DNA from 2 places in the Mesorhizobium sp. M1406 genome. Region 2 is predicted to be linked to the other one. Evidence: predicted binding sites of a transcription regulator. Region 2 holds the regulator's gene; the other holds the start of a gene.
What was found. Region 2 encodes LexA, which represses DNA repair genes until DNA is damaged. Its sites were predicted from a motif close to TGTTCNNNNTGTGTTCNG; they were not measured.

Region 1 (5,436 bases), on a different contig from region 2:
ACTACGCCGCGGTCGCCGAGAAGATGTTGCCGCACATCCAGGATCGGCCACTTTCGCTCGTGCGCGATACCGACGGCGATCTGCAGCAGACCTTTTTTCAGAAGCACAAGCTGCCTGGCATGCCCAAGGCCATCCATGACGGCCAGTTGGAGAAGATGTCCGGCAAGGAGAGCCGCATTCTTTGGGTCGACGACCTGGCCGGGCTGATCGCCGGCGTCCAGATGAACGTGCTCGAGTTCCACGTCTGGGGAAGCCTGCGCCAGCAGCCTGAGTTGCCGCACCGGATAATCTTCGACATCGACCCCGACGAGGGCCTGGGCTTTGGTGACGTCAAGCAGGCCGCGATCGACATCCGCGGCGTTCTAGAGGCACTCGGCCTTCAATCCTGGCCGCTGCTGTCCGGTGGCAAGGGCGTGCATGTGGTCGTGCCACTCGTTCCCGAGGCCGACTGGGAAGCGGTGAAGGGCTTTTGCCAGGACTTCGCCGAACTGCTGGCCCGAACGGATCCGTCCCGCTTCGTGGCAAACATGAGCAAGGCCAGACGCAAAGGCCGCATGTTCATCGACTATTTGCGCAACGGACAGGGCGCCACGGCAATTTGCCCGTGGTCGACCCGAGCGCGATCCGGTGCGTCGTGCGCCGTACCCGTCACTTGGGATGAACTGCCGACCTTCAAGAGTGCCAGCGCGTTTGACGTTTTCGCTGCCGCCGCCCGGGCTCAGGAGTCCGACGCCTGGGACGGCTATTTCGATGTCGAACAAACGCTGACAGAGCGGATCCGAAAAGCAGTCCGATAGCTGCAGCCAGTCCTAGATCGTCAGCGACATCTGCCGATCGGCCTCGGTTCGCGTTCCGGTTAGATTTGAAAGTGTCACCCCGAGCAGGCGGATCCCCTTGCTGACAGGAAATACCAGATCGAGGAGGGTGCCGCTGACGGTCGCCAGGTCGGCTTCGCCCTCGATGACACCCCCAATCGTGCGGCTGCGCGTGATCTGCTGGAAGTCGGCGAATTTCACCTTCAATGTCACCGTGCGACCCTGGATCGATCTTGCCTCGCAATACCGCCAGACCTTGGCGACCAACGGCGCCAGCTCCTTGCGGGCACTTTCGAGATCGTACAAATCGCTCGCGAAGGTGTCCTCGGCTCCAACGGACTTGCGCTCGCGGTCGGCCCGCACCGGGCGTTCGTCGATGCCGCGGGCGATCCAATAGTAGTACGGACCCGCCTTCCCGAACTTCTCCTCCAGGAACGCCAAGCTCTGTGCGCGCAGGTCGGCGCCGGTCTCGATGCCGAGGCGAGCCATTTTGTCAGCGGTCGCCGGGCCAACACCATGAAATTTCCGCACGGGCAAGGCCTCGACAAAGGCGGGGCCCTGCCTCGGAGTGATGACGAACAGCCCATCGGGCTTGTTCTGGCCGGAGGCGAGCTTGGCCAGGAATTTGTTGTAGCTGACGCCGGCCGAGGCCGTCAGGCCGGTTTCGGACTTGATTTTCGCGCGGATCATTTCCGCGATCGTCGTGGCGACCGCGATGCCCTGCAGATTGTCGGTGACGTCGAGATAGGCCTCGTCGAGTGAGAGCGGTTCAATGAGTGGCGTGTGCTCGGCGAAGATCGCGTGGATCTGCTGGGAGACGGCCCGGTAGGCGTCAAAGCGCGGCGGCACGAAGATCAACTCTGGGCATTTTCGCTTCGCGGTAATCGAGGGCATGGCCGATCGCACCCCGAACTTTCTGGCCTCGTAGCTCGCAGCCGCCACCACACCGCGCGCCGCCGAGCCCCCGACTGCCATTGGCTTACCGCGCAGGTCCGGATTGTCGCGCTGTTCGACCGAGGCGAAGAAGGCATCCATGTCAACATGGATGATCTTGCGAAGGATGGCCGTCCCTTCCCCCGGCGCATCAACTTGTTGGTCCCTGTCGCTTCGCTCGCCCACTTCGCCGTCCCTGCATCACCTGCGGCATATCAAGATAGACCGCTTCTCGATCAAGGGCAGTCTGGGATCAACTCTCAGAGCGGCGCAACGACTCCGATTGACTCTCGGACACCAAAGAGAACAAATAAGGAACATATCAGCCCCGAAATCCATTGGGAAGACAGTTTGAGAGTGTTTCGTTCATGGGTCAGCCGGCCGCCAGCCCTGCTATCGCCGCGCTTCGCGAGCGAATCGCGCGCCTCGAAGGCGGGCCGGCGCGCAACCGTGCCACACTGCCATTCGGCCTTTCCACGATCGACAAGGTCTTGCCGGGAGGCGGGCTGGCGCTCGGGGCTCTGCACGAGGTTGCCGGCGGCCGTAACGGAGCGATCGATGGCGCCGCGGCGGCGCTCTTTACCGCCGGGATTGCCGCCCGCACCAAAGGGAAGGTGCTCTGGTGCGTCACCCGGCAGGATCTCTTCGCCCCTGCCCTCGCGCAGGCTGGGCTGCTGCCCGGCCGTGTCGTCTATGTCGAGGCCGGCGACGAAGCTTCCGTGCTCGCCTGCTTCGAAGAAGGCCTTCGCCATGGTGGTCTAGGCGCCGTCGTTGCCGAACTGGCACGCCTCTCCATGACCGCCTCCCGCCGACTGCAACTCGCCGCCGAAGCCTCCGGCGCCATCGGCATCGCCATCCGCCGTTGGCGACGACAAACCGAGGCGACCGATTTTGGACAACCAACCGCCGCGGTCACCCGCTGGCGGGTCACCGCGCTCCCCTCCCGTCCCTTGCCGGTTCCAGGCGTCGGCCGCGCTCGCTGGCAGCTCGAACTGATCCGCGCACGGGCTGGAGAAAGCGCCGACTTTGAAGTGGAAGCCTGCGATGACAAGGGTCGTCTCGCTCTATTTTCCGACCTGGCCGACCGATCGCCTAAGGCGCGCAATGGGCCAGTCCGCGCCATCGGCTGAAACCCCGGTCATCATGCTCGGCCGGCAGGGAAACCGGCGGCTCGTGCTGGCCGCCGATGCGGCGGCACGCGCGGCCGGCCTGCGCGTGGGCATGCCGGCGAGCAAGGCCCAGGTGCTGGTGCCCAACCTGCAGAGCTTCGACCTGGATGCTGCCGGCGATGCCGAGGCACTCGATAGAATGGCGCTCTGGTCGCTGCGCTATGCGCCAATCGTCGCCGCCGATCCGCCAGATGGCATCATCATCGACACCACGGGTGCCGACCATCTGCATGGCGGGGAGGACACGATGCTTGAGGGGCTGGTGTCGCGCATGGCAGGCTCCGGCATCGAGGCACGTGCCGCCGTCGCGGACACCTGGGGGGCCGCTCATGCCTGCGCGCGCTTCCTCGCCCGGCCGACCTTCATCGCGCCAGTAGGGCAAGCCCCGGCAATTATGCGCGGTCTTCCGATCGGCGCCCTGCGGCTTCCCCACGATATCGTCGAAGGCCTGCTCACGCTCGGCTTCGAGCGGGTGGGCGAAATCGAGGCGGCGCCGCGCGCCTCTCTCACCCTTCGCTTCGGGCCCGAACTCGGCCGTCGCCTGGACCAGGCCATGGGGCGGCGCAGCGAACCCTTCGAGCCCGCCCGCTCTCCCGAACTCATCGAGGTTCGCCGGGCCTTCGGCGAGCCGATCGGCGCCGCCGAAACCATAGCCCGCTATACCGGCAAGCTCGTCGCAACCCTCTGCGAGGCGCTTGAGGCCAAGGGGCTCGGCGCCCGCCGGTTGGACCTGCTGTTGCACCGCGTCGACAACCGCATCGAGGCCATTCGCGTCGGCACCGCCGTGCCCGTGCGCGATGTCAAACGTCTGACCCGTCTCCTGACCGACCGGATCGAAACTGTCGATCCCGGTTTCGGCATCGAACTGATGACCCTGGCCGCGACGCTCGCCGAACCCTTCGGAGCCAAGCAGATCATCTCCTCACTGGTCGAGGAGCCGGAGCCCGACATCACCGATCTCATCGACGTGCTGGCCAACCGTATTGGCGAGCAGCGGCTCTACCGCTTTGCCCCGGTCGAGAGTGACGTTCCCGAACGCTCAGTCCGCCGCATCGCGCCGAATGCTCCGGACGACGGATCGAGTTGGCCGGGTGACTGGCCTCGCCCACCGCGTCTGCTGACCCACCCCGAACCCATTGAGACGATGGCCCTGCTGCCCGACCATCCGCCGGTCTGGTTCAGTTGGCGCGGCGTCCGTCGCCGCGTCACCCGCGCTGACGGTCCCGAACGCGTGTTCGGCGAATGGTGGCAGCGCGATGCCGAACTGATCGCGGTGCGCGACTATTTCCAGGTGGAGGACGAGTCAGGCGAGCGCTTCTGGATCTACCGCGCCGGCGACGGCGAGGATCCCGGGACCGGCTCGCACAAATGGTTCCTGCATGGGGTCTTCGCATGACCGCCCCGCGCTATGCCGAATTGCAGGTAACCAGCCATTTCTCATTCCTGCGCGGCGCCAGCTCTTGCGACGACCTGTTCGCCCAGGCGGCGGCGCTCGGCATTGAGACCCTGGCCGTAGTCGACCGCAATTCTCTAGCCGGCATCGTGCGGGCCCATCAGGCCGCCAAGGACACCGGCGTCAGGCTCATCGTCGGCTGTCGCCTTGATCTCGTCGACGGCATGTCGCTGCTCGTCTATCCCACCGACCGGGCCGCCTATTCCCGGCTCTGCCGCCTGCTGACCCTGGGCAAGAAACGCGGCGGCAAAGCAAAGTGCCACCTCGAATGGAGCGACCTGGCCGACTATGCCGAGGGCCTGATCGCCGTTTTCGTCCCCAATCGAGCCGATGACACCTGTGCCCTGCAACTGCGTCGCCTGCGGGAAACCTTCAGCGATCGCGCCTACCTGGCCCTGACCTTGCGCCGCCGGCCCAACGACCAGGTCCGGCTGCACGAACTTTCCAACCTCGCCACCCAAATGCACGTGCCGACGGTGGTGACTAACGACGTTCTCTTCCACGAACCCGGCCGGCGCATTTTGCAGGACGTGGTAACCGCTATTCGCCACAACATCACGATCGACGAGTTGGGATTCCGGCGCGAGCGCCATGCCGACCGCTATCTCAAGCCGCCTGAGGAAATGGCGCGCCTGTTTGCGCGCTACCCAGAAGCCCTCGCTCGCACGGTCGAAATTGCGCGCCAGTGCCGCTTCTCCCTCGACGAACTCGCCTACCAGTATCCGGAGGAGAAGAAGTTGCCCGGCCTGACGGCGCAGCAGGCGCTCGAACAACTCACCTGGGAAGGCGCGGACCGGCGCTATCCCGAAGGCGTGCCGGATAAGGTCGTGGCGCTCATCAAGCACGAACTCCGCCTGATCGAGATCCTGCAATACGCCCCCTACTTCCTGACTGTAAACGCTATCGTGCAGTTCGCGCGCAGCAAGGACATCCTGTGCCAAGGCAGAGGCTCGGCCGCCAACTCGGCCGTCTGCTACGTGCTGGGCATTACCAGCATCGATCCCGAGCGCAACAATCTCCTCTTCGAGCGCTTCGTCTCGCAGGAGCGCAACGAGCCACCCGACAT
Region 2 (5,436 bases):
CGCGGTGATCGGCGCGGACGATGCCGAACGCGGCCAGATCGTCGAGGCGCATGTCGTGCTGGTGCAGGGCGTGGCGCCTGACGCGTTGACCACCAAGCGCCTGCAGGATCACGTCAAGGCAACGATCGCGCCCTATAAATACCCGCGGTCGGTGAAATTCATCGCCGCTCTGCCCAAGACCCAGACCGGCAAGATCCAACGCTTCCGGCTGCGCACGGAGAAAATCAATTGAGCGAACCATACGATCCGGCGTCCGAAGGCGCACAGATGTCGTTCAACGAGCGCATGTCCTACAGCGACTATCTGCATCTGGAGAAGGTGCTGGAGGCCCAGACGCCGCTGTCGTCAGCGCATGACGAGATGCTGTTCATCATCCAGCACCAGACCTCGGAACTGTGGATGAAACTCGCCCTGCACGAGATTGGTGCCGCGATCCGCTCGATCCGCGCCGATCGCCTCGAGCCGAGCTTCAAGATGCTGTCGCGCGTCGCCCGCATTTTCGAACAACTGAACAACGCCTGGGACGTGCTGCGGACGATGACGCCCAGCGAATACACCGAGTTCCGCGACGCGCTCGGCCAGTCATCAGGCTTCCAGTCCTGGCAGTATCGCGCCATCGAGTTCATGGCCGGCAACCGCAACCTCGCCATGCTCGGGCCGCACAAGCACCGGCCAGACCTCAGCGGAAAGCTGGAGGCGATCCTGGCGGAGCCGTCGCTCTACGACGAAGCGCTGCTGCTCTTGGCGCGCAACGGATTCGACATCGGCGCTGATGCCAAGCGCACGGACTGGCGTGAGACGCGAGCCGAGAATGAAGAGGTTCTGGTCGCCTGGCAGACCATTTACCGCGACCCGCAGCGCTACTGGATGTTCTACGAACTGGCCGAGAAGCTGGTCGACTTCGAGGACTATTTCCGCCGTTGGCGTTTCAATCATGTCACCACGGTCGAGCGCATCATCGGCCTGAAACGCGGCACCGGCGGCACGTCGGGTGCTTCGTACCTGAAGAAGATGCTCGAGATCGTGCTGTTCCCGGAGCTGTGGACGGTCCGCACACGGCTCTGACATCATCGAAATGAGAACAGGCACACCGAGGGGACGCGCTTGCAGCGGGAACCCTTCGCGAACAACCGAGGACTGAACGACCATGAGTGGAATTCCTGATCTCGCTGCGATCGAAGCGATGGATGCCACGGATCCGCTGCGTGCCATGCGCGATCGTTTCATTTTGCCAGAGGGGGTGATCTATCTCGACGGCAATTCACTTGGGGCGGCATCACATGCCGTTTTCGGCGAGTTGCAGCAAGCGGCGACCCAGGAATGGGCCCAGGATCTCATCCGGGCCTGGAATACAGCCGGATGGTTCGAGATGCCGATCGAACTCGGCGATCAGCTTGGACGCCTGATCGGAGCCGCGGCCGGCCAGACCGTCGTCTGCGACACGACGTCGACCAACATCTACAAGGTGTTGCATGCGGCGATGGAGATGCGGCCCGGCCGGTTGGCCATCGTCGCCGAGGGTGACAGTTTTCCCACCGACCTGTACATCGCCGAAGGCGTGGCCTCGACCCGGGATGGCGCCTTGCTGCGCCTCGCGGGCGTCGACGCGCCAACCATCGAGGAGCTGATCGACGAAAGCGTCGCGGTGGTGCTGGTCAACCACGTCAATTACAAATCCGGTGAACTGCGCGACATGACGGCGCTGACGCGCAAGGCCCATGCGGCCGGAGCGCTGATCGTCTGGGATCTCTGCCACACCGCGGGCGCTCTGCCGGTCGAGCTCGATCATGCAAATGCTGATTTCGCTGTCGGCTGCACCTACAAATACCTCAACGGCGGTCCGGGCGCGCCAGCCTTCATCTATGCCGCCCAGCGCCACCACGGCGAGATCAGCCAGCCACTCAGCGGCTGGTGGGGGCATGCGAGGCCCTTTGCCTTCGAACGGGGTTATGTTGCCGGCACCGGTATCCGCCGCTTTCTGTGCGGCACGCAGCCGGTCCTGTCGATGCGGGCGCTCAAAGGTGCGCTCGCCATCTGGAACGACGTCGACATGGCGGCATTGCGAAAGAAAAGCGTCGCGCTGACCGAACTGTTCATCCAGCTCGTCGAAGCGAAGTGCGGCGCCTATGGTCTCACGCTGGAGAGCACCCGAGATGCGACCAAGCGCGGCAGCCAGGTGTCGTTCCTTCACGATCAGGGCTATCAAATCATGCGGGCGCTGATCGAGCGCGGCGTGATCGGTGACTTCCGCGCGCCGTCAGCCATCCGTTTCGGATTTACGCCGCTCTATGTCGGCTACAAGGACGTGTGGCTGGCGGTCGAGGTGCTGGAAGACATTCTGCGCACGAGTGCATGGAAGGACCAGCGTTTCGCCGTCAAGGAGGCCGTAACCTGACGCGGCCGTCCCGACGATCTGTCGTCGCGTCTTGCCCCCAGGTCGGATGACGGAGGACGAATTTTTCGGCTCGCGAATGCGTTCGCCGCTGGTAGCCAGCGCAGGCTGCAATAGATTAACCAAGGTTGGCATTTTGGCTTCGTTTCGTTCACGGCAAACGAACGCCCGGAAAGCTGGAAATGCGCCCGTCGCGGATCCATGGGCAGCTCATGCCAGGCTTGAGCCAAGGTGGGCCACAGCCCATTAACCATAACAATTTCAATGCCGGCAAGCGCATTGTGACGGCATACAGTCGTCGACGAGGCCCGCTGGCGAGCGCCAATAATTTCGACCCCCTTAATAAATTCATTAAACTTTAAACAGTTGCGGAACACAACTGGAACAGATAGTGTTTGTTCTGGGTTTGTTTTTCCGATTCTGGTTTCAGGTACCTGGGGGCCGCCATGCTGACGCGCAAGCAACACGAACTGCTGATGTTCATCCATGAACGCCTGAAGGAAAGCGGCATTCCGCCATCCTTCGACGAGATGAAGGAGGCGCTCGACCTTGCCTCCAAATCCGGGATTCATCGTTTGATCACGGCACTGGAAGAGCGCGGCTTCATTCGCCGGCTGCCCAACCGGGCACGCGCGCTGGAAGTGCTGCGGCTGCCGGACTCGATCGCACCCGGCCTCAACGCGGCAAAGAAGTTTTCTCCAAGCGTCATCCAGGGCAGTCTTGGTCAGGCCAGTCTCGGCCAGGGCGGCCTTGGCCGGCAGATCAGGCCAGCGTCTTCGCGGATGTCTTCAGCAGGCAATGACGACGACGTGGTCGCCGCCGTGTCGATCCCCGTGATGGGGCGCATCGCCGCCGGTGTGCCGATCGATGCCATCCAGCACCAGACGCATTCGATCTCGGTGCCGCCAGACATGATCATGGGCGGCGAGCACTATGCGCTGGAGGTCAAGGGCGACTCGATGATCGAGGCCGGCATCTTCGACGGCGACACCGTCATCATCCGCAATGCCGATACGGCGAGCCCTGGCGAGATCATCGTGGCGCTGGTGGATGAAGAGGAAGCGACGCTGAAGCGGTTCCGCCGCAAGGGCGCCTCGATTGCTCTCGAAGCCGCCAATCCGGCCTATGAAACCCGTATTTTCGGGCCAGACAGGGTCAAGGTGCAGGGCAAGCTCGTTGGCCTGATCCGCCGCTACTAAGGCAGCTGCGGTTCAACGACTGGCTTCTCGGGTCTCTTGAAGGGCGGCAGTCCCCTCGCCTCGCGTGAAAACTTGCGTTGCGCGTGCCAGGGCCGATATGGCCTGTCCACGGCGAAGCTGATTGTCGCCGGCGCGGTCGCCGATTGGCGATCGAAGAAGACGGCAGCACTGCCTTTGCGGGCCAGTTGCCGTTTGGTGATAACGAGAACCAGCGGGTTGTGACAGGCGTCATAGGCCGTCGCGTCATTGATGACGATCAGGTCGGCGAAACCACAGGCTTTCCAGGTGTCTTTTCGGTCCTCGACATAGGCAATGAACGCGCCGGACGGATGCCTGGCGACGCAAACGCCTGAAGTGCAATAGAACGGTGCTCCCGGCGGCATTTCAGCCGCATCCGCGACGTCGAATTGACCGTCGCCTTCGTCGAACACCTCCGGCACGATGATGCTTTCGGATGTCAGCGCACGCTTCCAGTTGTCGACGGTGAATTCGTTCGGCCTGGCCCGGCTGACCGCGAGTTCGCCGCCGCCGATCGGCAACGCGACCAGCCTTGCGTCCTCCGAGATCAGCACGTCGGGTGCGCGCGTGTCCGAGACCGTCAGCAGGCCGGCAAGCGCGAAAGGAAGAGCTGCCAGCCGCAGCCATGTCGTCGCCATCGTCGCGATGACAAGGGCAATCGCCACCAGGAGGACAGACTGCCGCGAAATCAAGCCGATTGCGTCGACTGGCGAACGCTCGGAAATCCATCCGGACATTGCGATCATCGCCGTCAGGCCTTTGCCCATTACATAAAGAAAGGGGCCGTCGGCGCCGAATGGCATCGCCAGTGCGCTGAGGACTGCGAAAGGCATGACGACCAGTGATACGATCGGCATGATCGCCAGATTGGCGAACAGGCTGAGCGGCGACACACGCTGAAAATGCCAGATGGCAAACAGCGCCGTGGCGCCGCCGGCGATGATGGAAGTCATGGAAAGGCCGCCTGCCGCCAGCAGGAATTTTCGCGTCAGGAAACCAGGCAGCGACCGCTTTGGCGGCGGTGGTCTCGTCTTTCCCGCACGATGCTCCGACCAGCCGGCATAGGCGCCGACCAGCGCCGCGGTTGCGGCGAAGGACATCTGGAAACTCGGGCCGACCACTTCATGCGGCGACACCACGATGACGGCGATCGCTGAAACTGCTAGATTGCGCATGGTGAGTGCCGCCCGATCGAACAGCACGGCAATCAGCATCACTGCCAGCATTATGAAGCTGCGCTCGGCGGCGACGACGATGCCTGAGATGACGAGATAGGCGGCGATCGAGAACAGTGCCGCGACGGCGGCGTATTTCTTGACCGGACGACGCGCGGAAAAGTCCGGAAACAAGGCGAAGGCGCCGCGCAGCAGCCCCATGATGGTGCCGGCGACGAGCGCCATATGCAGTCCGGAAATGGAGATGATGTGGTAGATGCCGGTACGCCGCATCGCTTCGTTGATGTCATCGGGAATGCCGGCGCGCACGCCGACGATCAGCGCCGCCGCGATCTCGCCCTCGGCGCCACCGACGCTGCCCCTGATGTGGTCGGCAATCGCTTCACGGGCTTTTTCTATCCCCGAGGAAAGGCGGTCCGATAGCGGCATGTCGCCGTCATCGGTGACGACAAGTTTTGGATTGCCGAGAAAGAACCCGCTGCCGCCGATGCCGGCGAAATAGCTGTCGAAGGAGAAGTCGTAGCTGTCCGGCCGCACAGGCCCGGTCGGCGGCAACAGCTTGGCATATCCAGTGATCAGGGAGCCGGCGATCACGTCCGCCGGGATCTTTCGCGCCGAAAGTCGCACCCGCTCCGGCGCATAGCGCAGTTTC

Region 1: the regulator LexA is predicted to act here: its motif matches at 2,051-2,068, upstream of dinB (DNA polymerase IV).

The regions. Positions count from the first base shown of each region.
Region 1 is NZ_JAMYKW010000005.1:69,456-74,891, reverse strand. Features, by position in the region: gene ligD (DNA ligase D) at 1-797, shown strand, start outside; gene dinB (DNA polymerase IV) at 810-1,850, opposite strand; gene NKH03_RS06790 (ImuA family protein) at 2,117-2,878, shown strand; gene NKH03_RS06785 (Y-family DNA polymerase) at 2,793-4,313, shown strand; gene NKH03_RS06780 (error-prone DNA polymerase) at 4,310-5,436, shown strand, end outside.
Region 2 is NZ_JAMYKW010000015.1:39,634-45,069, forward strand. Features, by position in the region: gene NKH03_RS15195 (AMP-binding protein) at 1-232, shown strand, start outside; gene kynA (tryptophan 2,3-dioxygenase) at 229-1,065, shown strand; gene kynU (kynureninase) at 1,148-2,395, shown strand; gene lexA (transcriptional repressor LexA) at 2,839-3,591, shown strand; gene NKH03_RS15215 (ComEC/Rec2 family competence protein) at 3,588-5,436, opposite strand, start outside.